DNA from 4 places in the Marinobacter sp. M5B genome. Region 3 is predicted to be linked to each of the others. Evidence: predicted binding sites of a transcription regulator. Region 3 holds the regulator's gene; each other region holds the start of a gene.
The links. Region 3 encodes sigma-54, which starts transcription at its own class of promoters, with help from an activator protein. Its sites were predicted from a motif close to ANTGGCATNNANNTTGCTNT; they were not measured.
Positions count from the first base shown of each region.

Region 1: a site for sigma-54 is predicted at 4,672-4,691, ahead of AAGD24_RS18960 (PEP-CTERM sorting domain-containing protein). Genes of this name have one in related genera too.
Region 2: a site for sigma-54 is predicted at 4,690-4,709, ahead of flgB (flagellar basal body rod protein FlgB). Genes of this name have one in related genera too.
Region 4: a site for sigma-54 is predicted at 2,956-2,975, ahead of flgA (flagellar basal body P-ring formation chaperone FlgA). Genes of this name have one in related genera too.

Region 1 is NZ_CP156894.1:4,166,634-4,174,193, reverse strand. It holds gene AAGD24_RS18975 (efflux RND transporter permease subunit) at 1-1,743, shown strand, start outside; gene AAGD24_RS18970 (efflux transporter outer membrane subunit) at 1,736-3,130, shown strand; gene nfsA (oxygen-insensitive NADPH nitroreductase) at 3,149-3,886, opposite strand; gene AAGD24_RS18960 (PEP-CTERM sorting domain-containing protein) at 4,011-4,628, opposite strand; gene bla (class A beta-lactamase) at 4,794-5,651, opposite strand; gene AAGD24_RS18950 (DNA-3-methyladenine glycosylase I) at 5,652-6,320, opposite strand; gene AAGD24_RS18945 (DUF2897 family protein) at 6,402-6,581, shown strand; gene AAGD24_RS18940 (MHYT domain-containing protein) at 6,739-7,560, shown strand, end outside.
Region 2 is NZ_CP156894.1:2,106,614-2,114,173, reverse strand. It holds gene flgG (flagellar basal-body rod protein FlgG) at 1-201, opposite strand, end outside; gene AAGD24_RS09570 (flagellar basal body rod protein FlgF) at 287-1,039, opposite strand; gene AAGD24_RS09565 (flagellar hook protein FlgE) at 1,122-3,020, opposite strand; gene AAGD24_RS09560 (flagellar hook assembly protein FlgD) at 3,048-3,725, opposite strand; gene flgC (flagellar basal body rod protein FlgC) at 3,744-4,193, opposite strand; gene flgB (flagellar basal body rod protein FlgB) at 4,228-4,626, opposite strand; gene AAGD24_RS09545 (nitroreductase) at 4,831-5,388, opposite strand; gene AAGD24_RS09540 (DUF962 domain-containing protein) at 5,547-5,858, shown strand; gene AAGD24_RS09535 (adenylate/guanylate cyclase domain-containing protein) at 5,859-7,295, shown strand; gene queF (NADPH-dependent 7-cyano-7-deazaguanine reductase QueF) at 7,314-7,560, opposite strand, start outside.
Region 3 is NZ_CP156894.1:3,129,723-3,137,282, forward strand. It holds gene AAGD24_RS14180 (KpsF/GutQ family sugar-phosphate isomerase) at 1-296, shown strand, start outside; gene AAGD24_RS14185 (HAD family hydrolase) at 296-853, shown strand; gene lptC (LPS export ABC transporter periplasmic protein LptC) at 854-1,444, shown strand; gene lptA (lipopolysaccharide transport periplasmic protein LptA) at 1,527-2,060, shown strand; gene lptB (LPS export ABC transporter ATP-binding protein) at 2,038-2,763, shown strand; gene AAGD24_RS14205 (RNA polymerase factor sigma-54) at 2,916-4,442, shown strand; gene hpf (ribosome hibernation promoting factor) at 4,567-4,875, shown strand; gene ptsN (PTS IIA-like nitrogen regulatory protein PtsN) at 4,971-5,441, shown strand; gene rapZ (RNase adapter RapZ) at 5,470-6,351, shown strand; gene AAGD24_RS14225 (HPr family phosphocarrier protein) at 6,359-6,628, shown strand; gene mgtE (magnesium transporter) at 6,741-7,560, shown strand, end outside.
Region 4 is NZ_CP156894.1:2,189,224-2,196,783, reverse strand. It holds gene AAGD24_RS09930 (MFS transporter) at 1-1,113, opposite strand, end outside; gene AAGD24_RS09925 (CheR family methyltransferase) at 1,123-1,950, opposite strand; gene AAGD24_RS09920 (chemotaxis protein CheV) at 1,992-2,924, opposite strand; gene flgA (flagellar basal body P-ring formation chaperone FlgA) at 3,123-3,827, shown strand; gene flgM (flagellar biosynthesis anti-sigma factor FlgM) at 4,006-4,332, shown strand; gene AAGD24_RS09905 (flagella synthesis protein FlgN) at 4,340-4,810, shown strand; gene AAGD24_RS09900 (pilus assembly protein PilB) at 4,853-5,590, opposite strand; gene AAGD24_RS09895 (peptidylprolyl isomerase) at 5,832-6,449, shown strand; gene mnmC (bifunctional tRNA (5-methylaminomethyl-2-thiouridine)(34)-methyltransferase MnmD/FAD-dependent 5-carboxymethylaminomethyl-2-thiouridine(34) oxidoreductase MnmC) at 6,479-7,560, shown strand, end outside.

The DNA of each region.
Region 1 (7,560 bases), 1.0 Mb from region 3:
ACCCTGTCGCCGGCGCTGGCGGCGATGCTGCTGAAACCTCACAGCGCCCCCAAGGACCGACTGCAGCGTGTGATCGACGCGTTGTTTGGTTGGCTGTTCCGGCCCTTTAACCGCTTCTTCAACGCCAGCGCCGAGAAGTATCAGGGTGGCGTGTCCAGTTCCCTGCGCCGGCGCGGTGCGGTGTTTGTGGTATACGCGCTGTTGCTGACAGGTACCGGGCTGATGTTCAAGGCGGTGCCGCCGGGCTTCATCCCCATCCAGGACAAGCTCTACCTGATGGCGGGCGTGAAACTGCCGGAAGGGGCCTCCCTGGAGCGTACCGATCAATTGCTCCAGAAAGTCACCGACATCGCCATGGAAACTGAAGGTGTGGCCAACGCCGTGGCATTTCCCGGCCTGAACGCACTGCAGTTCACCAACACCTCCAACACCGGTGTGGTGTTCTTTCCCCTGAAGCCGTTTGACGAGCGCAGCCTCAGTGCCGGGGAGATCAACGCCCAGATCAACCAGAGAATCAGTGGGCTGAAAGAAGGCTTTGCCTTCTCCTTCATGCCACCGCCGATCCTGGGCTTGGGCAATGGCTCCGGCTATCAGTTGTTCATCGAGGACCGTGGGAATCTCGGTTACGGGGCCCTGCAGAACGCGGTGAACCAGTTCCAGGGGGCCATCAGCCAGACACCGGGCATGGGGTATCCCATCACCAGTTACCAGGCCAATGTGCCGCAACTGGATGCGGAAGTGGACCGGCTCAAGGCCAAGGCCCAGGGCGTGCCCCTGACTGAAGTGTTCGACACCCTGCAGACCTACCTGGGGTCCACCTATGTCAACGACTTCAACCGGTTTGGCCGTACCTGGCAGGTCATCGCCCAGGCAGACGCCCCCTACCGCGACAGCGTGGAGGACATTGCCCGCCTGCGCACCCGTAACGACCAGGGCGAGATGGTGCCGATCGGCTCGATGGTGAACATTCGCCAGAGCTTCGGACCGGACCCGGTATTGCGTTATAACGGCTACCCCGCAGCGGATATCGCCGGGGAGGCGGACCCAAGGGTGCTGTCATCGGCCCAGGCCATGGATACGCTGACAGCGCTGGCGGACCAGGTGCTGCCTGCCGGAATGGCGTTTGAATGGACCGACCTGAGCTATCAGCAGGCCACCCAGGGTAATGCCGCGCTGGTGGTGTTCCCGCTTGCCATCCTGCTGGTGTTCCTGGTTTTGGCAGCGCTTTATGAGAGCTGGACCCTGCCGTTGGCGGTGATCCTCATCGTGCCCATGTGCATGCTCTCGGCATTGATCGGCGTGTGGTTTAGCGACGGGGACAACAATATCTTTGTCCAGGTGGGTCTGGTGGTGTTGATTGGCCTGGCCTGCAAGAACGCCATCCTGATCGTGGAATTTGCCCGCGAACTGGAGCTTCAGGGGCGGAGCATTGTGGAGGCGGCGCTGGAAGCCTGCCGGTTGCGGCTGCGGCCCATCATCATGACCTCCATCACCTTTACCGCTGCGGTTGTGCCCCTGGTGCTGGCCACCGGCGCGGGAGCCGAGGTGCGTGAGGCTCTGGGCACGGCCGTATTTGCCGGCATGATCGGGGTCACCCTGTTTGGCCTGTTCCTGACTCCGGTGTTCTACGTGGCGCTGCGCAAGCTTTCTGGAAGCCACCCGCTGAAGAGCCATCATACATCCACACTGTCTTCCGATGACGGCGATAGCGAAGACGCATTGCCAGGAGGTAGCCATGCTTAAAGTCATCACCATGACGGGGGCTCTGGCCCTGTTAACAGGATGCGCCGTGGGCCCGGATTACCAGGCCCCGACGACGCCGGAACCGAATGCGTTTTCGGAAGGGCGAACCATGGTTGCCGGTGGAACCGATCAGCAGCGTTTCTGGCAGGGATTTGATGATCCTTTGCTGGCACGCCTGATTGATGATGCCCTGGTCGCCAACCTCAGTCTGGAAGGCGCCGTCGCTCGCTATGAGCGCGCGGCCGCCCTGCTGTATGGCGCCGAGCGGGATCAATGGCCCAGCGTCACGGCCAGCGCCTCTGGCGCCGAACAGTATCTTGCGGATATTGAGCAATCTCCCCCCGGTGCCGGGCCAGAACGGGTGCAGCGTTACCAGGCTGGCGTTGCCGCCAGTTGGGAGCTGGATCTGTTCGGGCGCCTTCGCCGTGCGACGGAGGCCCAAAGGGCGGAACTGGAGGCAGCCGGTGCCGATCTCGGTGCCGTTCAGGTAGCCATCGCGGGCCAGTTGGCCAGCAGCTATTTTGAGCTGCGAGGCCTTCAGCAGCAGTATCAGGTTGCCCTGCAGAGTGTGGCTTTGCAGCAGCAGTCACTGGACATCGTGGAAGCCCGGGTAAAGGCCGGGCGTGGTACCGAGTTTGATCAGGTCCGTGCCCGTGCCCAACTGGAACGGACCCGGGCCGAATTGCCCACCCTGCAGGCGGGGATACGAGGGGCCATGCACCGCATTTCCGTGCTGACGGGCCAGCCGCCGATGGCGCTTGTCGATACGCTGTCACCTCGTGGAGCGCTGCCGGAAACCCTGCCGACGATTCCCGTGGATAGCCCGGGGGAAGTTCTGCGCCGCCGCCCGGATATCGCCGCTGCTGAGCGACGCCTGGCGGCCTCCACCGCCCGCATTGGGGTGGCCACCGCTGACTTGTTCCCTCGCTTTACCCTGAGCGGGCTAATCGGTTCCGTTGCCGGCGACACCAGCGATCTGTTCACCGGTCCGGCGGAAACCCGACGCGTTGCCCTGGGCATTGACTGGACTTTCCTGGACCACGACCGGGTCAAATCCCGTATCGAGGCGGCAGGAGCCGATAGCCGTGCGGCATTGGCCAGCTACCAGCAAACGGTGCTGGAGGCCCTGGAAGAGGCAGAAACGCGGCTGGTGCGTTATCAGCGAGCGCAACAGCGGGAAGAGCGGCTGGAACAGGCGATGAATAATGCCGAGCACGCCGTGGAACTGGCCCGGGCTCGCTATGAAGAAGGGTTTATCGGCTATTTCGAGGTGCTGACGGCGGAACAGGAGTTCACCGCCACCCGGGATGCGGCCGTGCGTAGCCGCACAGCGGTCACCCTGGCGATGGTGGATGTCTACCGCTCGCTGGTAGGTGCGCCGGGGTAAGTCTCCCGGCGATCCTGATTACTTCATCTCGAAGCCCTTGCCGCGCAGGAAATCCCGCATGTGGGGGCGCAACTTGGATGTAAACAGTGGTTTCAGCTGTTGCGACCAGTTGGTGTCCTTGGTGCCCCCGGTGCGGGCCTGGTAATAGGTGTTCATGGTGGTGTCGAATTCCGCCACCAGTTCCGGATCGCGTTCGCTTTGGTAATAATCCTCTTTGAGGATGGACGCCAGTGGCAGTCTCGGTTTCACCTCGGGTGCCTGGTCCGGATACCCCAGGCACATACCGAACACCGGATATACATGCTCCGGCAGACGTAGTAGCTCGCTCACCTCCGCTGGGTTGTTACGTATGCCCCCGATATAACACAGGCCCAGCCCCGCCGATTCTGCTGCGGTGGCAACGTTCTGGGCCACCAGGGCAGTATCGATGCTGGCCACCAGCAACTGCTCGGTCATCCCGCGGACTACCTCGGCACCTGCGCGTTCCGCGGCATCCGTGGCCCGTTTCATGTCTGCGCAGAACACCAGAAAATCTGAACTTTCCGCCACATAGCGTTGGCCGCCACTCAACTCCGCAAGGGCCTCTCGGTTGTTCGGATCGACCACATGGATAATGGAGTAAGCCTGCACATGACTGGACGTAGCGGCGCTCTGGCCAGCCCGGATCAGTTCCTCGAACAGCTCGCGGGGAATCCTGCGGTTCTGGAACTTGCGGATTGAACGGTGTGATTTAAGAAGCTCAATGGTGGGATTCATAGCGCCCTTCAGCATGACAACGGAAAGCGCTTATCCTGCCATTGGCGGGCGATGATGGCAAAAAGGGCCCCGCAATCATCATTACGGGGCCCTTTTAGAGGTCGAGCGTTTTTTTAGCCAGCGACTAGCGGCGACGGCGAAAGCCCAGGCCGAGCAGACCTAGCCCCATCAGCGCCAGCGTGCCCGGTTCAGGGACCTGTGCGGTTACTCTTACGTCGTCGAGGAAGTTGCCGACGGTGCCATCCGGGCTCACGGAAGTGAACTTGATGGTGGTTTCCAGAGCGCTGGCAATGAAGCTTCCTGAGAAGATGCTCCAACCACTCGTTACATGATCATTCAGCAGCGAATCGGCACTGTTTCCATTGGAAATCAGGGACAACATGAAGCTTTCAGAGTTGTTCTGGCGAGCGCGGTAAGCAAAGCTCAGGTCATAACGCTGGCCAATGGTGGTATCAATGGTCTGGTAGATGCCAAATGGGCCATCCATGTCCGGGTGGGCATTCAGCTCGGCAAACTGGCTGCCGTCATAAGCGTTCACGCTGTTGAAGCCACTCTCCCAGATTTCAATGTTGCTGCCGGTCCAGCCAGCGACCTGGTCAGATGTAAAAAACTGCCAGGTGCCCGTAGTCACGTTGGGGTTTTCGAAGCTGCCATTCTCGATCAGGTTAGCGGTTGCCGGAGCGGCGAATGCGAGGCCTGCGGCAAGGATGCCCAGTGTGGCGATACGGTTGATAATGCTCATGTGGCCTTTCCTTAATGGTCATCAGTGTTGATCTGCACTGATAAAAGCAACATGCGGGCCACTGTCAAAAATTCTCCTTGAATTCAGATGCCACGATGATTTTTGAGCGCAACCTTGAAGGCAGTGTGTAAAGAATTCTGACAGGCCGGCAGCTGTTGCTGGCGATCAGAAGTGCTTCACAATAGCGCCCCCGAGGTCTCTGATAGCGCCATTACGTTCATCAAAAGACGCATCGGTTTGCGTTATATAGATCGCGATCACCAGAGGCGGGCGATGGGGTGGCCACAGCACGGCAGTGATTGAACGGGAGCCGTGGCCGCCGGCTCCAGAGCGGTCTCCGATTGTCCAGTCCGGTGGTATCGCTGCCCGGAGCAAGTTGTCACTGACACGGTTGCCTTTGAGCCAGGTAACCAGAGTATCCCGGGAACCTTTGGATAGCGCCTCACCAAGTACCAATTTGCGGAGGTTCGCGACCATCGCCTTGGGACTTGTGGTATCTCGCAGGTCGCCCGGCGTGGCCTCATTGAGTGAGGTTTCCGTCCGGTCCAGCCGCGTAACGGTATCGCCCAGATCGCGTGCATACGCGGTAACGCCGTCGGGGCCATCAATGGCCCCCAGTACCAGATTGGCGGCGGTGTTGTCGCTGGTGGCCATGGTCGCTTCACACAGCTCCCGCAAACTCATACCTGCCTCTTCCTCTGCACGTGTCTCAGTGACCGGTGAATAGGTCACCAGATCGTCCTTGCTGAAGATCACTCGCCGATCCAGATCAACAGTGCCGTTATCCACCTTTGCCAGCAACGCCGCACAGGCCAGGGTTTTGAAGGTGCTTGTGATGGGGAAACGGTCATCGCCGTGATAGTCCCAGGATTCTCCAGTCCCGGAATCATAGAGGGCGATGCCCACGCGTGCGTCCAGGCGCTGTTCCACGGTTTTCACCGCCTCAAGCAACGGGTTGGCGTGGACCAGAGAAAGCGTGGAGGTCATCAACCAAAGGGCGAGCATTAACAGGGCGGAACGCATCTAATCTCCCACTGAGTAAGACAGAATTCGCGACAGATGGCTGTAGGGCAGGCCAGTTTCCTTATGCCAGTCGTTGAAGGCCTGCTGTGCCTGCATCAAGGCCTTTTTGCTGCCGTGGCTGGCATCCAGCCGTTCCTCCCGATGCAACCCGGCGGCCACATCCGACGACAGGATAAAGCCATCCCAACCTACACGGCGCAGGAAATATTGGGCGGTGTTGCCGCCAAGGCGGGCGCCGTGGCGTTTGAACCACATCAACAAGCCGACCTGATCGTGCGAAGGCCATTGGCTCAGGAAGGCTCCAAAGCCACCGTGCTCACGGGCGCCATCCACAATCATCCGGGCGTTGTCCGGCACCGTTCGGATTTTCTGCATGTTGCGCACAATGCGTTCATCCTGTGCCAGATCCTCCAGCACTTCTGGCGGAACCTGCTGCCAGTACAGCGGCACGAACCCCTTGAAGGCATCTTCAAATCCCGGCCATTTGTTCTCGATCACTCGCCACACGAAACCGGCCTTGAAGACGCAGCGTGTAACCTCGGACAGGTAGCGGTCGTCAGCCATGGCTTCAAGCTCACCGGGCGCCGCAACCCGGGGCAATATGGCGCGTAGCTCGACTTCGCCGCCTTTGCGAGCGGCTGCCTGATTGTAAATTCTGGAGAAGGACATCGTAATTTCCGGAATCCGGTTGTCGGGTTGAAGGCGTGTGGTCCACTATAAGGTAAATGGGTTCAATGAAGGAGCCAAGCCATGCCACTTATCGGATGGGTTTTTGTCATAGTCGCGCTGGCCCTGGTGGTCGGCAGCCTCTTCGTGCTGCGGGACAGCGCCAACAGTATGAAGATCTCTGACGAAAAGATGAAAAAGATTCAGGAACGCAAGGCCGAGGTAGAAGCTGAGGAAAGTGCGGAGGACCGGGAGCAGTGGTAATTTGCTGTCCCCGTTAGACATTTCACGAAAATTCACATTGTCGATGAAACGGTAGCGCAAGAGCCCCGTATCTCTGATGAATTTCTCATTTCACGGCAGTTTGGCCATTGGCGAAACCGGTCGTGAACAGTGTTCATCCAGAAAAACGGGTTTCAGAATGACGGGATATTACGATTACACCCTGGTGGCCGCCTCCTTTGTGGTTGCGGTACTGGCATCGTACAGCGCGCTCTACTTCGGCGCACAGCTTGCTACGCTCGAACAGGCAAAAGCCAGGCTATGGCTGGCGCTCGGGGCTCTGACGATGGGAACCGGGGTCTGGGTCATGCATTTCGTAGGCATGCAGGCCTATGTGATGCCGATGGAAATGAGCTACGACCTCACCATTACCCTGATTTCCTGGGTTGCCGCTGTGGGTGCTTCGGGACTGGCCCTGCATATCATCGGCAAGGACCGCGCGGGCCCGCTGCAGATCGTTATCGGCAGCCTGTTCATGGGCGGCGGTATTACGTCCATGCATTACGTCGGCATGGCGGCCATGGAGATGGAGCCGGGGATGCGCTACGACCCGGTTCTGTTCAGTGCTTCCGTTGTCATTGCGGTCGGGGCCTCGGGTGTGGCCATGTTCATTTGCCGCCGCTTGCAGTCAGTACAAGGCCTCAAAGGAACCGCCCTCCAGCTCGGCGCCGCCCTGGCCATGGGCGTGGCTATCTGTGGAATGCACTACACGGGCATGGCTGCCATGATCTATCCTGAAAACGCCATGCCCGCTGCAGACAATCTGCTATCGGGTGATTGGCTGGGTGCCCCGCTGGCCCTGTTCAGTGGCGTATTGATCCTGGTCGCTCTTTTTGCCTCCGCCAATGACGTCAAGCAGCGCCGGAACGCTGAAATCCAGGCGCTGGAGGAATCCCGGCGTGTCGAGCGCAAAGCACTGTACGATTCGACCACAGGACTGCCCAACCGGGCCAGCCTGGCG
Region 2 (7,560 bases), 1.0 Mb from region 3:
CTGGAGACCGGACGGCAGCTCCGAGTTCTGGGTATTCAGACCACCGGGTTGCCGGTCGATCTGGTACAGCAGATCCTGAAACACCGCGCGGTCGCGTTTGAAACCGGTGGTGTTCACGTTGGCCAGGTTGTTTGAGATCGTGGACATATTGGTGTCCTGCGCGCTCAACCCGGTTTTGCTGACCCAAAGTGCTGGATGCATGTCGTCTACTCCTTGCCGGGGGCGTCTTCAATGCGGCCGATTTTTGCCGCTTCTGCGCTCACCCGGACGATGTTCATAGGATTTATCAAAGGTTCTGCAACAGTCGTGCCGACGCCTCGGCATTCTCGTTGGCGGTGGTCATTATCTTTACCTGCATCTCATACTGACGGGACAACTGCAGGTTGGAGATCATCTCCTCCACGGCGTTCACGTTAGAGCTTTCCAGAAACCCCGACGCGACGCGCATATTGGCATCAGGCGGCTCTGGACCATCCAGCGCCTGGTCCGCCTTGCGACGGATAAAGCCATCTGCACCTTTTTCCAGCGCGTCCCGGGGTGGGTTCACCAGCTTCAGTCGATCCACCTCAACCAACTGGTCCGGCGGACCGCCAACAGGAACCACGGAAATGGTTCCGTCCGCGCCAATCTGCACGTTATCGAACGGCGGCAGTGCCACCGGTCCGCCATTACCCATGACCATCTCTCCGCTGGAGAGACGCATCAGGCCATTGACGTCGATCTGCATGCTGCCGGAACGGGTGAATACTTCCTCGCCCTGCTGATTCTGCACGGCCAGCCAGCCATCACCTTCAACGGCGACATCCAGCTTGCGGCCAGTGTCCATCAATGCACCGGCGGAAAGGTCTGTTCCAGGCCTCTCGGCCATGGCATAGGCACGGGTGGGATGATGCTCACCAAAAACCGGCATACTGCGGGCCTGGGCAAAATCCGCCTTGAAACCGGTGGTACTGACGTTTGCCAGGTTATTGGCGTGGGCGCGCTGGGACAGCATGTTCTGCTTGGCGCCGGACATTCCTATATAGAGGGCTTTGTCCATGGGAAAACTCCTGCCGGAATATTGACTGTTTCCAGTCTTTCCTATGTTCTAGCAGGAGTTGTGCCATGTTCACATTTCAGGATTAGCGGAGGTTGATCACCGTCTGGGTGACGGCGTCGGAGGTCTCGATCGTCTTGGCGTTGGCCTGGTAATTACGCTGGGCAATGATCAGGTTTACCAGTTCCGCCGACAGGTCCACGTTGGACTCCTCGATGGAGCTGGCTTTGATCGACCCCAGGGTCCCGGTATCAGGCGCACCGATAATCGGTTGGCCGGACTCGAAGGTTTCAACCCAGGTGGTTTCGCCCACCGGCGACAGACCGTTGGTATTGTTGAATGAAGCCAACGCTACCTGTCCCAAGGACTGGGATTGACCGTTGGTGTACCGGGCAAACAGAACACCCTGGTCCGACACATCCAGACCCGACAGCCTGCCGGTGGCATACCCGTTCTGACGCTGGTCGTTTACCCCAAAGTTACTCCCGTACTGGGTGGTATTGCCAAGGTCCAGCACGAAGGCCGAAGTGGTCGGCGGCTCTGGAATTGGCGTGGTGATATTATCACCCAGTCCTGGAGGGCCATCTGCGCCGTTCGGAGTGCCGTCGGCATCTTTCGGCGTCCAGTCACTGATCAGAATCTCGCCGTTGGGATCACCGTTCACGGACTGCAACTCGCCGTCCTGATCAAAGCGAGCCTGGTACGGGTTCTGATCGGTTCCGGCCACGAACTCACCGTCGATCTGCAGGTATACGGACCATTCACTCACACCCACACCATTACCTGGGGCGGGTTGCTTCACATAGAACTGGGTCATCTCGTGAGAGTTGCCCAGGCTGTCGTAAACGGTGGTCGATGTTGCGTGATTGTAGGTACGCTGATCCAACGGATTGAACTGGTTGGTGATCTCAATGTTGCGCGCGTTCCATGAATCCGTGAGGTTCGTGGCACCGCTGGTTGACGCAATATCGGTAATCTCACGATCGGCCTGTGGCCTCACCGTGCCAACGGTTGTCTCCGGCGCCTGGTTCGGGCCGTCGCTGGTAAAACCGGCGGTGACGTTGTTGCCGCGGTTGTCGATCAGCCTCAGGTTACCGCCTGTGAGTGACGCCGAGATTGTCGGCGCCTGGGCGTTGTTGATCGCACTGACCAGCGAAGCGGCATCGGTCACACCCGTCGTATCCACGGGCACAGTAACCCCGCCTACCGCAAGGTCAAAGCTGAAGTTGCCAGCCGCAATGGCGGCGTTCAAATCCGCTTCGGACATCCCCTCATAGGTAGTGGTTGCGGAGGCAGAAAGACCGTCCTGCCCATTGAGCACATCCACGACGTCAGCCGCTGAGAAATCAGTCGATCCCGCTGCGTTGATGGGTACGCTCACCACGCTGCCATCTGCGTAGGTGATTTCAAAGGTTTCAGACGGAAAACCGGTGGACCCGGCGGGAGCCGTGTAATCACCCATATCGGCAACTCGGCGTTCCAACACGGTTTCCCGGGAATCCAGGTTCAGGTCCGAGCGCAGGTTGGTCGTACGGCGGGGTGCCAGGTTATCGGTTTCAATCTGCAGGTCACCACGAATACCGGAGAGATTACCGTCATCATCGGCGACGAAACCCTGAACCCGCATGTTCTGGTTGTTGGTGACAAAGCCGTCCTTGTCGATACCGAACTGGCCGGCACGGGAATACCGCACTTCACCGCCGTTGTTCAGCACAAAGAAGCCGTCACCGTTGATGGCAAGGTCAAGGCCGTTATCGGTGAAACTGATATTGCCCTGCCCAAAATTCTGTTTCACATCCTGTACCCGTACACCGTCCCCGATCGGATTGGTGCCGGCACTCAGGAATCCACTGGCATACAAGTCGCCAAACTGCGCCTGGCTGCTCTTGAAGCCTACTGTGCTCGCATTGGCAATGTTGTTACCGGTGACATCCAGATCAACCGATGACGCCCTTAAGCCGCTAAGACCTGTATTGAAAGCCATACTTCACCTCTTACTGTTTCACCGGTTTCAATTAATTTGCTGAACATCTTGCAGAGCGATCGAGCCCATCCCCGCCAGGTTCAGGGTAATGCTGCCACCCTGCCCCAACGACACACTGTCGACATTGGCGCTGACCATGGTGCCCAATTGTTCAAGGCCGCCCGGGTATGAAGCCTCTGCCACCACCTTGTAGCGTCCGGGTGGCAAACTGTTGCCGTTGCCATCCTTGCCGTCCCAGCTGAACGCTGTCTGGCCAGGCTGCTGCTCACCCATATCAATCTGCCGAACCTGCTCACCGGACTCATTCTCAATGGTGATTCTCAGCCCGGATGTGGTTGCCGGAACGGAAACGTTGCCGGATATCTCACCGTCCGCGCCAAGCACGCCAATGGATGACGGTGCCAAGACCGTACGCCCGACCATTGCAGAGGCCTGCAGTGCCTGGGTGGAGCGGAACTGGCTGGCCATATCGTCGACACTGCCGGACAGGCTCTGCATTTCCTCCAGGGAGCTGAACTGCGCCAGCTGGGAGATGAATTCGCCATTGTCCTGAGGTTCGAGAGGGTTCTGGTTTTTGAGCTGAGCGATCATCAATTCCATGAACTCGTTCTTGCCCAGCTCACTTCCGCTCTTGGCCTGGTCCTGCTGGACTCGATACTGGCTCAGCACATCCGAAGCGTCTGTCGTGTTATTCACTACGCTCATGATTCAATCCTCGCTCGGTTACTGCTGACCCAGGGTCAGGATACGCTGCATCATGGATTTGGCGCTGTTCATAATGTCCACATTCATCTGGAAGCTGCGCGACGACGACATCATGTCCGCCATTTCTTCAACCACGTTGACGTTGGGGTAGAACACGTACCCATCCTCGTTCGCAGCGGGATGATCAGGCTCGTAGCGCATCTGCAACTCGGCGTCACTCTCGACGATGCCTTCAACCCGAACGCCTGCCCCCGGGCCGTTGTCGCTGCCAAACGCCATGCTCTGCTGAGACGGATTCAGCATGGACTGCTGTATCGCCGCGAAAACAGGCTTGCGGGCGCGATAGGTCTGATCCGTACTGGAACTGGCCGTCTCGGCATTGGCGATGTTGGACGCAGTGGTGTTCAGCCGCAGCGACTGGGCTGTCATACCGGAACCGGCGATGTCGAAAATATTACCCAGAGACATGATGGTGCTCCTCAATTAATGGCTGCGCCCAGTTTTACTGGCCAGAGAGTGCCTTTTTGATGCCTGAAACCTTTCCGTCCAGGAACTGGAAACTGGCCTGGTAATCCATGGCATTACGCATGAAACGGGTTTGCTCCTGCTGGGCATCCACCGTGTTGCCGTCCACGGACGGCTGGTGCGGTACCCGATAGAGCAATTCGCTGTCGGCGCCCATGGGCGAGGTGTCCATGTGGGACTCGTGGGTACGGGTCATGCCGAAACCACTCATGCTGTCCTGGGCCTTCTGCATCATCGCCTGAAAGTCCACATCCCGCGCCTTATAGCCCGGGGTATCTGCGTTGGCGAGGTTGTTGGCCAACACCTCCGCACGCTTTACCCTGCCTTCCAGGGCGTGCTGATGAATGCCTAATGCTTTGTCCAGGGAAATTGCCATAGTGCCTCCGATTCCTGCACACGGCGTTGGTCGTTTTGCCGTTTGTGCGTTCTTGCAGAGGTAAAAGCAATCGCAATGCCAGTTTTCAGGAGGTGTTGCGGTGTGCGGGCTGAGGCAGGTATCGGCTTATTCGAATCGTAAATTGAGGGCGGAAAGCGGCAAGGGATTTCCCCCGCGCCGGGGGCGGGGGCAACGGGGCGGCAACTAGTGGGGCCAGCGCCTGACAAACTCTTTGGGTTCAGGCCTGGGTATGCTGGGCTTGTTCGCACTGACACTGCCGGTATACAGAAATCCGGTTATGATCTCATTGTCCTGCAGCCCCAAGCCTCGCTTGATAGCTGGATCGTGCGCCATGGCACCGGTACGCCACATGCCTCCAAACCCGGCGGACTCCAGAGCCAACAACAAATACCCCATCCCCACCGCGGCCGACATGGACTGCTCGATCTCCGGTACCTTGGGATGGGACTGGTAAGACGCAATGCCAACGATCACCATAGGCGCCCGCAGTGCCTTCTTGCAGCGTTTTTCCCGCTCCTTTTCCGAGGCGCCGTCGCCACAGGTGGCGGCAAACAATTCACCCAGGGCGTTCAATGCCTCATCTCCCTCAATAATCAGGTACCGCCAGGGCCTCAGCAACGCATGGTCCGGCGCCCTCGCGGCGCAGGCAAAAGCATTTTCAAGCGTTGCCGGGTCCGGTGCTGGCGCCTCCAGGCGTGGCTCTGAAGATCGTTTTAACAGGGCTTCCATTACTGCTGTCATATCGCCTCGCTGTGGTTGATTTCAATACGTCAATTCGGGCCAAACGACCGTATGAATTGTGGGACAGATGGTTTACTGTTAGTCTTTAGTCTAAGTACTTTCCACTATCAGACAGTACTATCTACCTTAAAAACGATAAGCGAGCCGGTAGACGCCCTATGAGCCAACAGCAAACATTCCGCAATTTCGCGGACTTCTATCCGTACTACCTTGAAGAACATAGCGATGTAAACTGCCGCAGGCTTCACTTCGTCGGCAGCCTACTGGTTATCCTCGTTACACTCTACGCCATTGTAACGGCCAAGTTCCTCTATCTTTTGCTCCTGCCCGTCATCGGCTACGGGTTTGCCTGGGTTGGCCACTATGGCTTCGAGAAAAACCGACCTGCCACCTTCAAACACCCACTGTACAGCCTGATGGGCGATTGGGTGATGTTCAGAGATATGCTCGTCGGGCGGATCCGTTTCTGAATGATGAGCGCACCGATTGACCTGCGTAACGCCAGTACCAGTGCCAGCAAGGCCGCCGTGCTTGACGCGCAGAACCATCCAATTGCCATCCCGCCCATGCCGGATTACAACGGCAGGATACTGGCGTATACGGCGACTGCCGGCATTATTGTGTCAGGCGTACTGCAAGACGTCTTCGGCCTGTGGATGCTGTGGCTGCTTTCAGGCGCCCTGACCTGGCCACACATTGCCCATCAACTTACCCGACGAACGTTTCTCCGTAACTCATCCCGTATTCGCCAGAAAATGCTGTTAACGGATTGCGCCATCGGGGGTGGATTCGTCGGCTGCATTGGATTGATTGCGATACCCTCGGTCGCCGTGGCACTGATGCTGATGTTCAGTTGCCTGATTGTGGGCGGCATCCGCCAGTGGCTGCTAGGTACCATGATCATGGCCGCCTGCGGCGCCATCGGCGTTGCCATCGTGGGCCCCGCCGAGTCACTGCAGTCGCCGATGATCACCAGCATTATCGCGATCAGCGCCACCGGCCTTTATATCTGTGTGACTGCGTTCTATTCCCACCAGCAGGCCCGCGCGCTGATGATGGCAAAAACCCAGATCCAGAATCAGCGGGAACAATCCATTGCCCTGTCCCACAAACTCTCCAAGTACCTGTCACCGCAGGTGTGGCAGTCCATCTTTACCGGTGAAAGGGACGTGCGGCTGGAAACACAACGCAAGAAACTGGCCGTCTTCTTCTCCGACATCAAGGGTTTTACAGAACTGTCCGAAGAGATGGAGCCGGAAGCACTGACGGAACTGCTGAACCACTACTTCAACGAAATGTCGGAAGTGGCCCTCAAATACGGTGGCACCATCGATAAGTTCGTTGGCGATTCCATCATGATTTTCTTCGGTGACCCCACCAGCCGGGGCCAGAAAGAAGACGCCTTCGCCTGCGTGTCCATGGCGGTGGAAATGCGTAAACACATGAAAATCATGCGGCAGAAATGGCGCAGCCAGGGTATCAAGACACCGCTGGAAATCCGCATGGGCATCAGCACAGGCTACACCACCGTTGGCAACTTCGGCGCCGAGAACCGCATGGACTACACCATCATCGGCAAGGAAGTGAACCTGGCCAGCCGCCTGGAATCCCTGGCTGAACCCGGTGAAATCTTGATCTCCTACGAAACCTTCTCGCTGATCAAGGACCGCATCATGTGCCGCGACAAGGGCGAGATCACCGTGAAGGGCTTCGGCCGTCCGGTCTCCATCTACGAAGTGGTGGATTTCCGCCGCGACATGGGCCCCAACCGCAGTTTCCTTGAGCACGAACGCAGCGGCTTTGCCATGTACCTGGATTCGGAAAAAATCACCGAACGGGAACGGGAGTCCATCCTGTCTGCGCTCGAGGATGCCGCTGAGCGACTGCGCCAGGAAGAGGATTCCTGACCGTTCCCGCCTTTACACCTACTGCCTGATCAACCGTGGCCCTACCGCCTCTTCCGGGTCGGTACTGCGCCAGGGGTTGATATCCAGACCACCCCTCCGTGTATAACGGGCGCACACCGACAGCTTCTGCGGCTGACAACGGGCCATCAGGTCGGTAAACATCGTTTCCACACAGTGCTCATGAAAGTCCTGCTTCTGGCGAAAACTCACGATGTATTGCAGCAGCCCTGCCCGGTCCATCGCCGAGCCGGTGTAATCGATCAGC
Region 3 (7,560 bases):
TTTCCCGCAAGGGGCTGGGTATGACGACGGTCATTAATGCCGAGGGCGACCTGGTCGGTGTATTTACAGACGGCGACCTGCGCCGCACCCTGGACCGCTCCGTGGACATTCACAACACGCCGATTGCCGAGGCCATGACCCGCAACGGTCGTGTGATCCACGATGACCAACTGGCCGCCGAGGCACTGAACATGATGGAAGAGCTGAAGATCAACGCCCTGCCCGTCATCAATCGTGACGGCAAACTGACCGGCGCTATCAACATGCACGACCTGTTGCGGGCGGGAGTGATCTGATGGCCGACACTCTGCGCCCTCAATGGCCAGCGGAGCTGATTGAAAAAGCCGCTGCCATTCGCCTGCTGGCCCTGGATGTGGACGGCATCATGACCGACGGCACGCTGCTGTTCAGCGCTTCAGGCGATGAAATGAAAGGGTTCAACATTCTCGACGGCCTGGGCATCAAACAGGTTATGGCTGCTGGCATCAACGTTGCCGTCATTACCGGACGGCGCTCGCCGCTGACAGAGAAACGCATGAATGACCTCGGCATCCCACACCTGATGCAAGGCCGAGAGGACAAGAAAATCGCCCTGCGGGAACTGGCGGCAAGGCTGGAGATCGCGCCACACCAGATTGCCTACATGGGTGATGACCTGCCGGACCTGCCCGCAATCCGTTACGCCGGACTGGGCATAACAGTACCCAACGGCTACTGGCTGGTGCGCCAGCACGCGGATTTTTGCACGTCGGCCGCAGGGGGTAGCGGCGCGGTCCGTGAAGCCTGCGAACTGCTGCTCTGCGCCTGCGGGCAGCTCAACGCAAGCCTGCAACCCTACCTGGAGCAGGACTGAATGGCCGCTGAAGCCCTCTTTACCCGGCCCTGGGTACGAACCCTAGGGCTGGCTGTCACGATAGTGGCACTGTTTTTCCTGCTCTGGCAAAGTGACGAGTCATCAGAGCCGGTGGATGCCGCCGCGCTGAGAGGCGAATCGGAACCAGACGGTTTCGTGGTCAATGGTCGCTATCTGTCTTTCGACGAGACCGGGCGGCTTACCGCACACTTCGAAAGCCCACGTATCGAGCAATTCGAGGCCCGCAACGAAACCATTATGGAATCGCCGAATGCGACGCTCTACGGCGACCCCGGCAACGCACCCTGGCAAGTCCAGGCCAACAAAGGCCAATTCATGGAAGCTGACGACCTGGTCCACTTGACGGGGGATGTTCGGGTGTCCCAGCAAGCCCAAGGTGGGCGCCCCCTGACATTAACCACGTCAACGCTGACACTGGATAACACAGAGCGTACTGTTTACACAGACGCCCCGGTGGAACTGACCGACTCGTTCAGCCTGACCCGCGCAACCGGCATGAAGGCATGGATTGATGACCGAATCCTCGAACTCGACTCTGACGTGGAAGGACGCTATGAGACCGGCAAGTAAATTCATGCCCAACCCTCACCGCAATAGGCACCAACCGGTGGCATCGCGCCCGGCAGTCTCAGCGATTGTCCTGGCGCTGACAATGACCGTGGGCATGCCGTTCGCCGCGGCCTTTGATCTTGAGTCTGACCAACCCATCAGGGTCAATGCCGACAACGCGCGGCTCGACGAAGGCCAGGGCATTGCAACCTATACCGGCTCGGTTGAAATGAGCCAGGGCGATGCCAACCTTATGGCGGACAAAGTTGTACTCCACCGGGATGAGAATGGCGTCAGCCGCATTGAAGCCACCGGTACCCCGGCACGCTACCGCCAGCCTGCCATGGAAGGCCAGGGCGAAACCGACGCCCGTGCGCTAACGATCACCTGGTCCGCCTCCGACAACCGGGTTACCTTTCAGCGCGAAGCTGTGATCGAACAGGGCGGCAACCTGTTCCGGGGCGACGTCATTCATTATGACAGCGCCGAACGCGTGGTGACCGCAGAAGGCTCTGCTGACCAGGGCGATGGCAGCGGTCGCGTCGAAATGGTCATCCAGCCGCGCGGCAACGCCGGTAGCAATCCAGATAACAACCCTAACGGACAGGATATCGATGGCAGTTCTCAGGGCCAGTAACCTCGCAAAAAGCTACAAACAGAAGAAGGTCGTCATCGACGTTTCCCTGGAAATTCGCAGTGGCGAGATCGTCGGCTTACTCGGCCCCAATGGCGCGGGCAAAACGACGTGTTTCTACATGATTGTTGGCCTGGTTCCCGCCGACAACGGTCGAATCACCATCGACAATCAGGACATAACGCCGCTGCCCATGCATGGTCGTGCCCGCAAGGGAATCGGGTACCTGCCCCAGGAAGCATCCGTGTTCCGCAAGCTTACCGTACGCGACAACATACTGGCGATCCTGGAAACCCGCCGCGAACTCAAACGCGCTGACCGGGAGGCCAAGTTAGAGGAACTGCTTGAAGAGTTTCACATTACCCACATCCGCGATAGCGTCGGCATGGCCCTGTCAGGCGGCGAGCGACGACGGGTGGAAATTGCCCGGGCGCTGGCGATGGAGCCGGCGTTCATCCTGCTGGACGAACCCTTCGCCGGAGTCGACCCGATCTCCGTGAGCGACATCAAGCAAATCATCCGACACTTGCGGGACAAGGGCATCGGCGTACTGATCACCGACCACAACGTGCGGGAAACCCTCGACATCTGCGAGAATGCCTACATTGTCAGCGGCGGCCACATCATTGCCTCTGGTAATTCGGACGATATACTGGCCAACCAGCAGGTCAAGGAAGTGTATCTGGGCAACGAGTTTCGCCTGTAGTACACTCGGCAAAGAACTTGCTTGGTGCGGCAAGTAGCCAGCATACAAAGAGTTTTTGTGCAACCCCGGCTCCAGAAAGCGCCCTGATGACGTAAAGAGAGAGCCTGAGTGACGGAAGAGAGAGACCGAGTGACGGATTCTGAACCATGGTTATGAAAGCCTCACTACAGTTAAAGCTGGGCCAAAGCCTGACCATGACGCCCCAGCTGCAACAGGCTATCAGGCTTCTGCAGCTCTCCACCCTGGACCTCCAGCAGGAAATCCAGCAGGCATTGGAATCCAACCCAATGCTGGAAACCTCCGAAGACGACGACAACCAGAATCCGGAATCAACGGACAGTGACAACGAGTCGTCTGAAACGGCGTCAACCGAGGAATCCAACACCGCTTCAGACACCGCTACTGAGTGGGACGAATCCGAAAACGGACCTGACTGGTCATCAGAAACGGACAGTCCCGACACCATTCCCGACGATCTTCCCGTCGACACCGCCTGGGATGACATTTACCAGTCAGCCCCCGCGTCAGCAGCCCGTAACGACGACGAAAACGACCACGACTTCGAAACCCGTAACTCCCCCACCGAAACGCTCCAGGACCACCTGGAATGGCAACTGAACCTGACGCCCATGAGCGAGCGGGATCAGGCCATCGCCCATGCCCTGATGGATGCGGTTGATAACCATGGCTACCTGACCTCTCCGCTTGAAGAAATTCATTCAGGCATGGTGGACGAATCCGACGAAGACCCGCTGGAACTGGACGAAGTGGAAGCCGTTCTTCATCGCCTGCAGCACTTCGATCCACCCGGCGTGTTCGCCCGTAATCTGCAGGAATGCCTGCTGATCCAGCTGAATCAGCTGCCCCCGGAAACACCCTGGCTGGCTCAGGCGCGACTGGTGATTACCCACTACATAAACCTGCTGGGTAACCGTGATTACGCCCAGCTGTTACGCCGCAGCCGCCTGAAAGAAGAGCAGCTACGGGACGTTCTGGCACTTATTACCGGGTTAAACCCCCGTCCCGGCGACACCCTGGATCAGGCCGAGCCAGACTACGTCATCCCGGATGTGATCGTGCGCAAGCACAATGAACGCTGGCGCGTGGAACTGAATCCTGAAATTGCACCGCGCATTCGTGTGAATGCAAGCTATGCTTCTCTTATAAAGCGTGCGGACAGCAGTGCTGACAACACCTACCTGCGGGACCAGTTGCAGGAGGCAAAGTGGTTCATCAAGAGCCTGCAGAGCCGCAACGAAACCCTGCTTAAGGTGGCCACGCGCATTGTCGAGCACCAGCAGGGATTCCTGGATCATGGCGAGGAAGCCATGAAACCATTGATTCTCTCGGATATTGCCCAGGCGGTGGAAATGCACGAGTCGACCATTTCAAGGGTCACCACCCAGAAATACATGCACACGCCGCGGGGCATATTTGAACTTAAGTATTTTTTCTCGAGCCATGTCAGTACCGACGAGGGTGGAGAGTGCTCATCCACGGCAATCCGCGCGATGATCAAGAAGCTGATTGCAACGGAAACTCCGAAAAAGCCATTGAGCGATAGCAAAATTGCAGCCATGCTAGGAGACCAGGGTATCAAGGTGGCTAGACGAACCGTGGCCAAGTATCGCGAGGCAATGCACATTCCTCCGTCCAACGAGCGAAAGCGATTGGTGTAGGAAGCGTCTGTTCCCGGCCTCACGGGGAGAGCCCTTTCCTGAAAGTATACCGCCTGCAGCATAACGCTGTGGCACACAGCCGGTATCCTAACGGGTGCCGGCAAGCTGAAAACAGGAGAAGCCTATGCAACTCAATATTTCAGGCCATCACGTAGAACTGACTCCCGCACTGAAAGATTACGTATCAGGCAAATTTGAAAAGCTTGAGCGGCACTTCGACCATATCAGCAATTGCCAGGTTACCCTTGAGGTGGAAAAAGTGCGCCAGATGGCGGAAGCTACGCTTCACGTGATAGGTGGTGAGATTCACGCAAAGGCCGAAAACAGCGATATGTACGCTGCCATTGATGCACTGGTAGACAAGCTGGACAGGCAGATCCTGAAGCACAAGGAAAAGAACGTAGACCGGATGCACGGGAACGGCGCCCGCTAGGACGACGCCCCCGGCATGACAGTTAATCGAGCTGCGGCACTGGCTAACCATGCAACACGTGCCGCAGCCTTTTTTTACGGAAATGCAGTCGATTCATGACCGACACATCCCTGACTATCGAGAACATTCTCGCGCCGGAGCTAACCCTTTGCCGGGTGCCTGCCTCCAGCAAAAAGCGGGTTATGGAAACCATTGCCGAGCAGATCCAGCAACACGACGCTTTGCTCAGCGACACCCAGATATTCACTAATCTGGTCGCACGGGAGCGACTGGGGAGCACGGGTATCGGACAGGGCATCGCGATCCCCCACTGCAGACTGGAAGGGCTGGATCACGTGGTTGGCGTTTTGCTGACCCTGGAAGAAGGCGTTGCGTTCGATGCTATTGACAACCAGCCGGTGGACCTCGTCTTCACCTTGATTGTCCCCAAGGAAGCCACCAGCGAGCATCTTGAGCTTTTGAGCCAACTTGCTGAGAAGTTCAACGAACGTGCATTCTGCGACCAGCTGCGTCAGTGCACTGATGCAGGCTCTCTCTATCGCCGGATGACAGCCGAAACAAGCTGAACAACTCCACATCCAAGGTGAACGGGCTATGAAACTGATCATCGTCAGCGGCCGATCAGGTTCCGGGAAAAGTACCGCGTTACATGTTCTGGAAGACCTGGGCTTTTACTGCATTGACAACCTGCCCATTGGCCTCCTGTTCCCCCTCACACAGGAAGCCACCAACCAGAACTCTCCCAGCCGGCTGGGAAAGATGGCGGTCAGCATCGATGCCCGTAACCTTTCCGGAGAATTGAGCAACTTCGAGGATATCTACCGCAGCCTTCAGGATACTGGCGTAACCATCGAGATCATCTATCTCGACGCCGATGAACAGTCTCTTCTGCAGCGCTTCCATGCCACGCGCCGAAAGCATCCACTGAGTGATGACAAGACCTCCCTGAGGGAGGCCATCGGTAACGAAAAGAAGCTTCTGGAGCCGCTTTCCAAGCTGGCAGACCTCTACATCGACACCACGGGGCTGTCCATGTACGAGCTCCGGGATATGGTAAAGCAACGAGTCGCGGGCAGGCGCCACCAGGAACTGGCACTGCTATTCCAGTCATTCGGATTCAAGCACGGCGTGCCGTTGGATTCGGACTATGTGTTCGATGTGCGCTGCCTGCCCAATCCCTATTGGGACACCAGCCTTCGGCAGTTTGTGGGCACCGACCAGCCGGTTATCGATTTCCTGGAAAAGGAGCCGTTGAGCCGTAAGATGGTCGAAGACCTGACCCAATTCCTGGAAAACTGGCTACCCTCGTTCGCAGACAGCAACCGCAGCTATATGACCATATCCATCGGCTGCACCGGTGGCCAGCATCGCTCGGTTTATATCTGCGACCAGCTCGGCCGCTATTTCTCGGGCAAATACAGCAATGTGCAGGTTCGCCACACCGAACTGCCCCACCTGCAAAGCAGGGAAAGCTGAACCGCCTATGATCCGCCGCCCCATTACCATCATCAACAAACTTGGGCTCCATGCCCGGGCCGCAGCCAAACTGGTGGGCAAGGCATCTGAATTCGACAGCAGCATTCAGATCAGCCGCAAAGGGCGACAGGTGGACGCCAAAAGCATCATGCCAGTCATGATGCTCGCCGCCAGCCAGGGATCAGAGGTAGAGCTGATTGTAGACGGTCCGGATGAGTCCGAAGCTGTCGATGCGCTGGTTACGCTGATCAACGACTACTTCGGGGAAGGCGAATAACCACCTCCACACTGGACATCCTTGCCCGTCTACGGCATTCACCTACAACTCTTCCTCACCTATGTTGCCTAACTCCGCTATAATACGAGGGTTTTCTGACCGTGGGTGATCCATGACCGATATTCTGGAGAAAAGCCAAGCGCGCCAACGCCTTCGCTCCCTGAGCGAAGCGCTGGACAGTGGCGCCCTGAAACAGGTTGCCCGCATCCTGAATGGCGGCCTGAGCCCCAGTGACATCGCCCACCTGCTGGAGTCATCACCACCCCGCCAGCGTGCCCTGCTCTGGAACCTGGTCGACAAGCAGCTTGAAGGCGAAGTCCTCCAGTATCTGAATGACGATATCCGAGGTTACTTCCTGAGCCAGCTGAACGCTCAGGAACTGGCTGACATCATCGAGGATTTCGAGTCGGACGATCTGGCCGACTTACTGCAGCAGTTGCCCGACACGGTCATCCAGGAAGTCCTGGACACCATGGACGAGCAGGATCGCCAACGTGTCGAAGAAGTCCTCTCCTACCCGGAAGATACCGCCGGCGGCCTGATGAACACGGACACCATTACGGTGCGCCCGGACATCAGTATCGACGTGGTTTTGCGCTACCTGCGCCGTCATCGCAACCTGCCGCCGATGACGGATAGTCTTATCGTGGTCAGCCGACGCGACGAGTTCATCGGCATGTTGCCTATCACCAAAATGCTCGTATCCAACCCGGCGGCAACCGTGCGGGAGGTGATGGACACGGACATCGAACCGATACCGGTTACGCTGTCCGACACCAAGGTGGCAACCCTGTTCGAACGGTACGACCTGATCTCAGCACCCGTGGTCAGTGAGGAAGGCCGACTCCTGGGCCGAATCACCATCGATGACGTGGTTGACGTTATTCGCGAAGACGCAGACCACTCCCTGATGAGCATGGCCGGTCTTGATG
Region 4 (7,560 bases), 940 kb from region 3:
CGGTATGGCAATCAGCAACAATCCATTCCAGTCAAACGCCGCCAATACCGCACCAGCACTCAGTGCAGCTGTCGCCTGCGAGCCGAATACCATCAGGTCGTTGAGCCCCTGAACACGGAACCGCTCCTCATCGCGATATCCCTGCGGTAATAGCGTGGTGCCGCCGACAAACAGGAAGTTCCAGCCTACTCCCAACAGGATGAGTGCAAACAGGTAGTGGTGAAAGCTGATACCGCTGAACGCCAGGGCCACACACCCCAGATAGGCCAGCAATCCCAGCCCCATCATCCTCGGAATACCCACCACACGAATGAACCAGCCACTGATCAGCGACGGCAGATACATGGCCATGATGTGAATCTGAATGACCCACTTGGCATCTTCAAGCGGGTGGTCGGCCACTTCCGTCATACTCAGTGGTGTTGCCGTCATGATAAAGCTCATGAGGGCATAACCGATGGCCGCGGAACTGATCGCCGCCCAAATGACCGGTTGCCTCAGGATGTTGGCCATTGGACGACCGCCCTCCCCCAAGGCTTCCCGTACTCGCTCCCCGCTGGCGCGGTACCCGAAAACCAGTACGACCATGGCAACCACCTGCACGGCACTCAATGCAAGCCAGCCGCCCATGAAAGGGTGCTCGGCTCGGCCTCCACCGCCCAAAAGCGCAATTTCCGGCCCCAGCCACGCCGCTACGAGGCCGCCTAGAAGCACCCTGGCTGCTGCGGAGCCAGCCATCTCGGGCGCTACCGACTCCATGGCCGCAAAGCGGTATTGGTGAACCACCGCCAGCCCGGTTCCGCCCACAACCGCCGCAGCGCACAAGAACGGGAAACTCGCACTCCAGGCTGCCAGCGCACCGAACAACCCGGACACCACACCCGCCAGCGTGCCAAGCAACATAACCGGCTTGCGCCCCAGGCGTTCCATCAGCCACGTAGCAGGCTTTATAGCCAGGACCGTTCCAACTACCACAAGGCCCACGGGCAAGGTTGCCCACTCAGGTGATGGCGCCAGAAGACGTCCGTGAATGCTTCCGATAAAGACGATGAAAGGCGCTGTACACATGGCAAGCGCCTGGGCGGCGACCAGTATCCATACATTGATCGGCATTGGGTGGGCCTATTTCTTGCGGTAGATGATCCCTGGGTGGCACTGCACCATTTCGTAGAGATGAGGCAACCCGTTCAGCGATTCCGATGCTCCCAGTATCAGGTAACCACCGGGATTGAGAGTGGCATGGATACGGGTCAGGATGTCCTTTTTAAGCTCTGCCGAAAAGTAGATCAGTACGTTCCGGCACATAACAATGTCAAACTTCCCGAGCATGTAGCGTTCAAGCAGGTTCAGCTCCCTGAATTCCACCATGCTCTTGATTTGCGGTCGGATCTGCCAACTGCCATTCATGGCGGGAGTGAAAAACTGCTTTTGCCGCTCGGGTGACAGACCCCGGCCAATGGCGATCATTTCGTACTCGCCACGGCGCGCAACCTCTAGAACGCTTTTGGAGATGTCGGTGGCGGTGATCTTCACATCCCGCAGCCTGCCCGGCCGCTGGCGACGAAATTCTTCAATAATCATCGCTACCGAATAGGGCTCCTGGCCTGTCGAACAGGCTGCAGACCAGATACGAAGTGACTGCGCTGATTTTCTGTCGCCGAATTCCGGCAGCAGCTTTTCCTGCAGGATGCGGAACGGGTGATTGTCCCGAAACCAGAGGGTTTCATTCGTCGTCATCGCGTCGATCACGACTTCCTTCAAACTGCTGCGACCGGTTCTCTTCACGCGATCCAGCAGATCACCCAGGGTTCTCAGCTCGTTCTCTTCCATGATCCGCCGTAAACGGCTTTTTACCAGGTACTGCTTGTTATCCCCGAGCAAAATGCCACACGCATCCTGCAGGAATGATTTAAAGGCCTCGTATTCCTGTGGCGTTATTTCAGCTTTCATTGGATCTCATTATCGAGTGAGTCGGGAGTAACGGAGGAGCGTCACTGCTCGCGGTCGACAATTTCCATGACCCTTTCGGCCAGCTCATCAGGGCTGAATTTAGCCATGAAATCGTCAGCGCCTACCTTCTGCACCATCGCCTTGTTGAACACGCCACTCAGGGACGTGTGCAGCATGATAAATACATCCTTGATTGCAGGCTCATTTTTACACTTGGTGACCAGAGTGTACCCGTCCATTTCCGGCATTTCGACATCGGATATGATCAAACACAGGTGATCGACGGCGCGAGAGCCATCTGCCGTAACTTCTTTTAGGTAATCCAGGGCCTGCTTGCCATCATTTTTTGTCACCACTTCCATACCGATGGCCGTGAGGCAACGCTCGATCTGACGTCGGGCCACTGCGGAGTCATCCACGACAAGCACTGGCAGATGGCCGGGCACCCGCTCTGAACTGCGGTTGCGAACGTCTTCGGTGACATCCTCCTCAAACGGAGAAACCTCGGAGAGTATCTTTTCAACATCGATAATCTCAATCAGCTTGTCTTCAAAGTGGGTTACCGCCGTCAAGTAAACGTCTTTGCCCGCACCCTTGGGTGGCGGCAGGATATCTTCCCAGTTCATATTCACGATGCGGTCGACGCCGGCCACCAGGAAACCCTGGGTTTTTCGGTTGTACTCAGTAATGATCACGAAGCTGGTGGCCATCTCTTCCTTGGGAATACCGGGAAGCCGGATTGACATACCTAGGTCAATGATTGGGATAGTCTCGCCACGAATATGGGCCACGCCCCGAACCATAGGGCGACTGTTCGGCAACGATGACAGCCTGGGGCACTGCAACACTTCCTTGACCTTGAAGACGTTGATGCCGTACATCTGCCGGCCACGAAGGCGAAACAACAGAAGCTCCAGACGATTCTGGCCCACCAGCTGAGTGCGCTGATTTACACTGTCCAATACCCCTGCCATCGTTTATATCTCCCACTCGAAACGTCTTGCTGCCGGCACGCATCTTGCTGCGTTATTCTAAAAAGTCGCGTGGAACCGGCTATGTGCCGGTTTATTGACTCACTCGATAGGCTTAACGGCCGAATCCGGAAATCATTAGGATATTCCTGAACTCGGGGCTTTACCCGGTTAATGACAGCATAGGACAAACTGCCGCGTATGCGCATTACCAATTTCGCCATCATATTGTTATTCACCGTAACAGCCGGCCCGGCAATGGCCTCCACGACCACGGCCGAACAAATTCAAAGCAGCGCGGAACAATTTCTGGAGGCATTTTCAGAGGCTCAGGCAAACGAAGGCTTTACGGTTTCCCACGATACTGGCCAACTCGACGCACGCCTCTCGCTCGCAACCTGTGATACCCCACTCAGCGTATCGTTCAGCGGCGACCCCTGGAGAACCACCCAACCCTCGCTACTGGTTTCCTGCGAGGGCGAGCGCCCCTGGCGCATGTTCCTTCCGGTATCCGTCACGATAACCGGTGAAGCCATGGTCGCCGCCCGCCCCCTGGGGCGCGGCGAACGACTGACAAAAGCAGCAATACAGTCGGATAACGTGGTGGTGAATTCGATTCGACGGGGCGCAATAACCAATGTCGACCAGTTAGTGGGCATGGAAATGCGCCGCGGCGTGAACGCCGGTACCGTATTTACACCGGATTTGGTGCTGGCTCCGGCAGCGATCGAACGCGGAGACCATGTTATCATCAGCGCCCGCAGCGGAAATTTTTCGGTAAACTCAAGGGGTAAGGCCCTGGCTAGTGCCGGGATTGGAGAACAGGTTCTGGTTGAGAACCTCTCGTCCTCCCGCACCGTGCGTGCCCGTGTGACTGCTCCCGGGCATGTCGAGATTCCCATGTAACCTCGTTCCCGGCATTGATTCACCGGAAACGGCAATCTGTTGCCGGTTTTTTGGAAAGATGACAAGAGTGTCATTTAACTCTTGCAAAAATCGCTAAAGAAACGTCAGGCCATGCCGATAGACAGGTATGAAATTTTGGAGCCGCCCAACGCGGCCGACCAGTTAAGCAGGTAACGTTATGTCAGTTGACTTTAATGGAATAGGCCCAGGCCAGGTCAACACCCAGAAAACCACGGCCGATAAATCTTCCGCTACCCAGAGCACTCAGCCCTCTACAGCTGAGCAGGCAAAGACCCAGGCGCAAGGCGCCCGTGGTGAAAATGTCAATTTGAGCAGCCAGGCGAAGAACCTGAAACAGCTCGAACAAAAGCTCGGCAGTTATCCGGAAATGGACGATGACCGTATCGAGCAGATCCGCTCTGCCCTTGAAAGCGGCTCCTACAAGGTTGATGCAGAGAAACTGGCCCAGAAAATGCTTGAGATGGATGAAAGCATTTTCGGGTGAGTAGATCATGGCCGCAATTGATGAACTGAAAGACCTTTTATCTCAGGATATCCGTCAACTCGAATCCCTGGCGGACGTCCTGCAGCAGGAAAAAGCCTGCCTTTCCACATCTGATATCCGTAAACTCGAATCACTGACTGGCGAGAAAAACACTGTGTTGGGTCAGATTCGTGAACGGGCCAAACTCAAAATCCGCCTTCTGGTGTCGATGGGGTTTCGACCTGAAAACGGAGCACCCTCACGGTTTATTCTCAGCGCCGGCCTGTCAGATGTTTACGACTTATGGCGGGAGGCCGACGAACGCCTTAAGACCTGTCACCAGTTGAATAGCAATAATGGGCGGGTTGTCAGTCACCTTCAGAAGCGCCTTTCACGTCTGACTGATATATTCCGCGGTGTTTCCGGGCACCAGACCCTCTACGGTGCTCAGGGCGAGCAAAAGGCCGTATCACACCGTACCGTTCTGGCGAGCGCCTGACGGCTTCTGGGCTCCGCAAACGTCGGAGCCCAACGCATCCCATCAGCGAGTATAGATCGTCATCTGTGAATCGGGATGGAAGCGGATATTGTCGAGTGCAATGTTCCCCATGGAAGGTCCCTGACTGCCGCTGACCCGTATATTGTCCATGCGGATCTGTTCGATCCTTTCCGGGAACGCCAGGGTGAGCCCGCCATCGTCACGAACCGTGTAACGGGGAACATCATCCCGATAATGCACACCGGATATCGTAAGATCAGAATCCAGGAAGTTCAGCACCGGCACGAAAATGTTCGCTGTTAGTTTCAGGCCTTCGATGACATCCGGATCAGTCTCTCCCGTCCCGTCATGACTTCCGCCCATGGCGGACACCGTGGCGATACGATCCAACAAGGATTGATCACCCTGCCCCGACACACCGGCCAGCTCGTCGTCATTCAGTGGCGCCAAACCGGCACGCTCGTACAATTGCGCGGCGTCGGTAACGTCCCGTGAATCATTCGTGGTGCTGCCAGCGGCAAAACTGACCAGCGGCTGAAAAGGTAATACCGCCATGGTGACCAGTGCAGCCGCGTTGCGGTAACGGGATTGGTGCTTGAGCACCCGATGCAGCTCACGCTCGGTAATCCAGCCGGACTGTATAAACACCTCGCCGAGCCGTTGACCGGTCTCATGCTGTAGGCGCAAGCCCTCTTCCAACTGAATTTCGGAAAGGTATCCCCGGTTTATCAGCAACCGACCGAGACGGGATTTTTCTTCGAAGCCCTGACGGATTTTCAAGGTATGCCTCCAATAGCTTCACAGTGATTGCCGTACAACCTGGCCCGGTCAGAGTGCATTAATGTCACTGATGCGATAAAAGGTTAGCTGATGGTCATGAACCCCGCAGGGAATATGCCCGACTTGACAAGTATTATCTGCTAACATCCTGCAACAGACTGGATTCATGGGAACGGTATCGCAGCAAACATTCCCGAAGCTACCTACTATTCCCTGAACTAACTACGTGAGCCATTATAGAATGACAAATTCCGTAAAACCGTTTCGTTATGTGATGCAAATCGCTCTATCTGTAACCTTCATGCTGGGTATCGGCAACTGCCTGGCGGCAGAAGGGCAACAGAATGAGCTGCCCCAGGTGATTATTGAAACCAGCGAAGGTGCCATTGAGGTGACCCTGCGCCCGGACATCGCTCCCGAGACCGTTGAGAATTTCATCACCTACGCCAAAAACGGTTTCTACGAGGGAACACTGTTCCATAGGGTCATTCCAGGTTTCATGATCCAGGGTGGCGGTTTTGACCAGGATCTGAAGCAGAAGCAAACCCGTAGCCCCATCCGGAACGAAGCCAGGCCAACCGCCAAAAACCTTCGCGGTACCATCGCCATGGCCCGCACAAGCTCACCGGACTCCGCCACCTCCCAGTTTTTTATCAACCTGACCGACAACGATTTCCTGAACGCAGGTGTCCGCGGCCCGGGCTACGCGGTATTTGGCAAGGTGACAGGGGGAATGGGTGTCGTGGATGCCATCGCCAGCAAGAAAACGGTGAGATCCCGAGGCATGGCGGATGTACCCCAGGACCCCGTCATTATTCGTAGCGTTTCGGTTCGGCAAACCGATACCGCGACAGAGTAGCCCGTTAAGCCTACTGACCGGATACAACGATCGTGACTGACCTCAGCCTCCCCTCCATTGAAACCGCCGACATTGATTGGAGCAATGGCGCGCCCCGCTGTCGCCGCTTTGGCGATGTTTACTTCTGCAGCGAGAATGGCCTTGAAGAAGCGCGATACGTGTTTATCGGCCAGAACCGGCTTCGCGAACGTTTCTCCTTATTGCCCGCCGCATCCTCCTTCGTCATCGCGGAAACGGGGTTTGGCACTGGCCTGAATTTCCTCGCAGCCTGGCAAGCCTGGAATGAAACAGCCACACCACGCCACGGTTGCCTGCATTTCGTCTCCGCCGAACGCCACCCGTTGACTCCGGAGGACCTTGCCCGAGCACTTACGATGTGGCCGGAGCTCAAGGCCTACGCTGACCAACTGCTCGAACAGTATCCTGCCCCAACCTCCGGCACCCATCGCCTGGTGCTCGCCGGTGGTCGTGTCAGGCTCACACTTTTTTTCGGCGATGTGGCCGATGCCTGGCGTGAGCTGGATTTTCAGGCGGATGCCTGGTTCCTGGACGGTTTCGCGCCCGCCAAAAATCCGGGCATGTGGACGAGTGAAGTCATCGACGCGATACCGGGCCACAGCAAGCCCGGCGCGACGCTCGCCACCTTTACATCCGTTGGCGAGGTGCGGCGACGGCTGATTGCTGCTGGTTTCGCCATGCGAAAAGCACCCGGATTTGGCCAGAAGTGGGACATGTTGACCGGTACACTGGGTGACGCCACCAGTCCCGGAACACCACCAGCCGCGAACGATGTTGAATCCATTGCCATCATCGGCGCCGGGGTTGCCGGTAGCCTGCTCGCCCGGAACCTGGCGGAGCGGGGATTGCATGTCACGGTGATTGACCAGGCTCAAGAGGCTGGAACAGCCGCTTCTGGCAATATCCAGGGGGCGCTGTATGTCAAACTGGGCATTGAGTTCAATGATCAGGCAAAGCTCGGTCTCTCATCGTTGCTGTTCAGTCAACGTTACTATCAACAGTTCGGCGGGGAGCACTGGCATCCTTCCGGGCTTGTTCAACTGGCGCACAGTGATAGCGAGCAAGACCGTCAGAACCGCTTCATCGCCCGCAA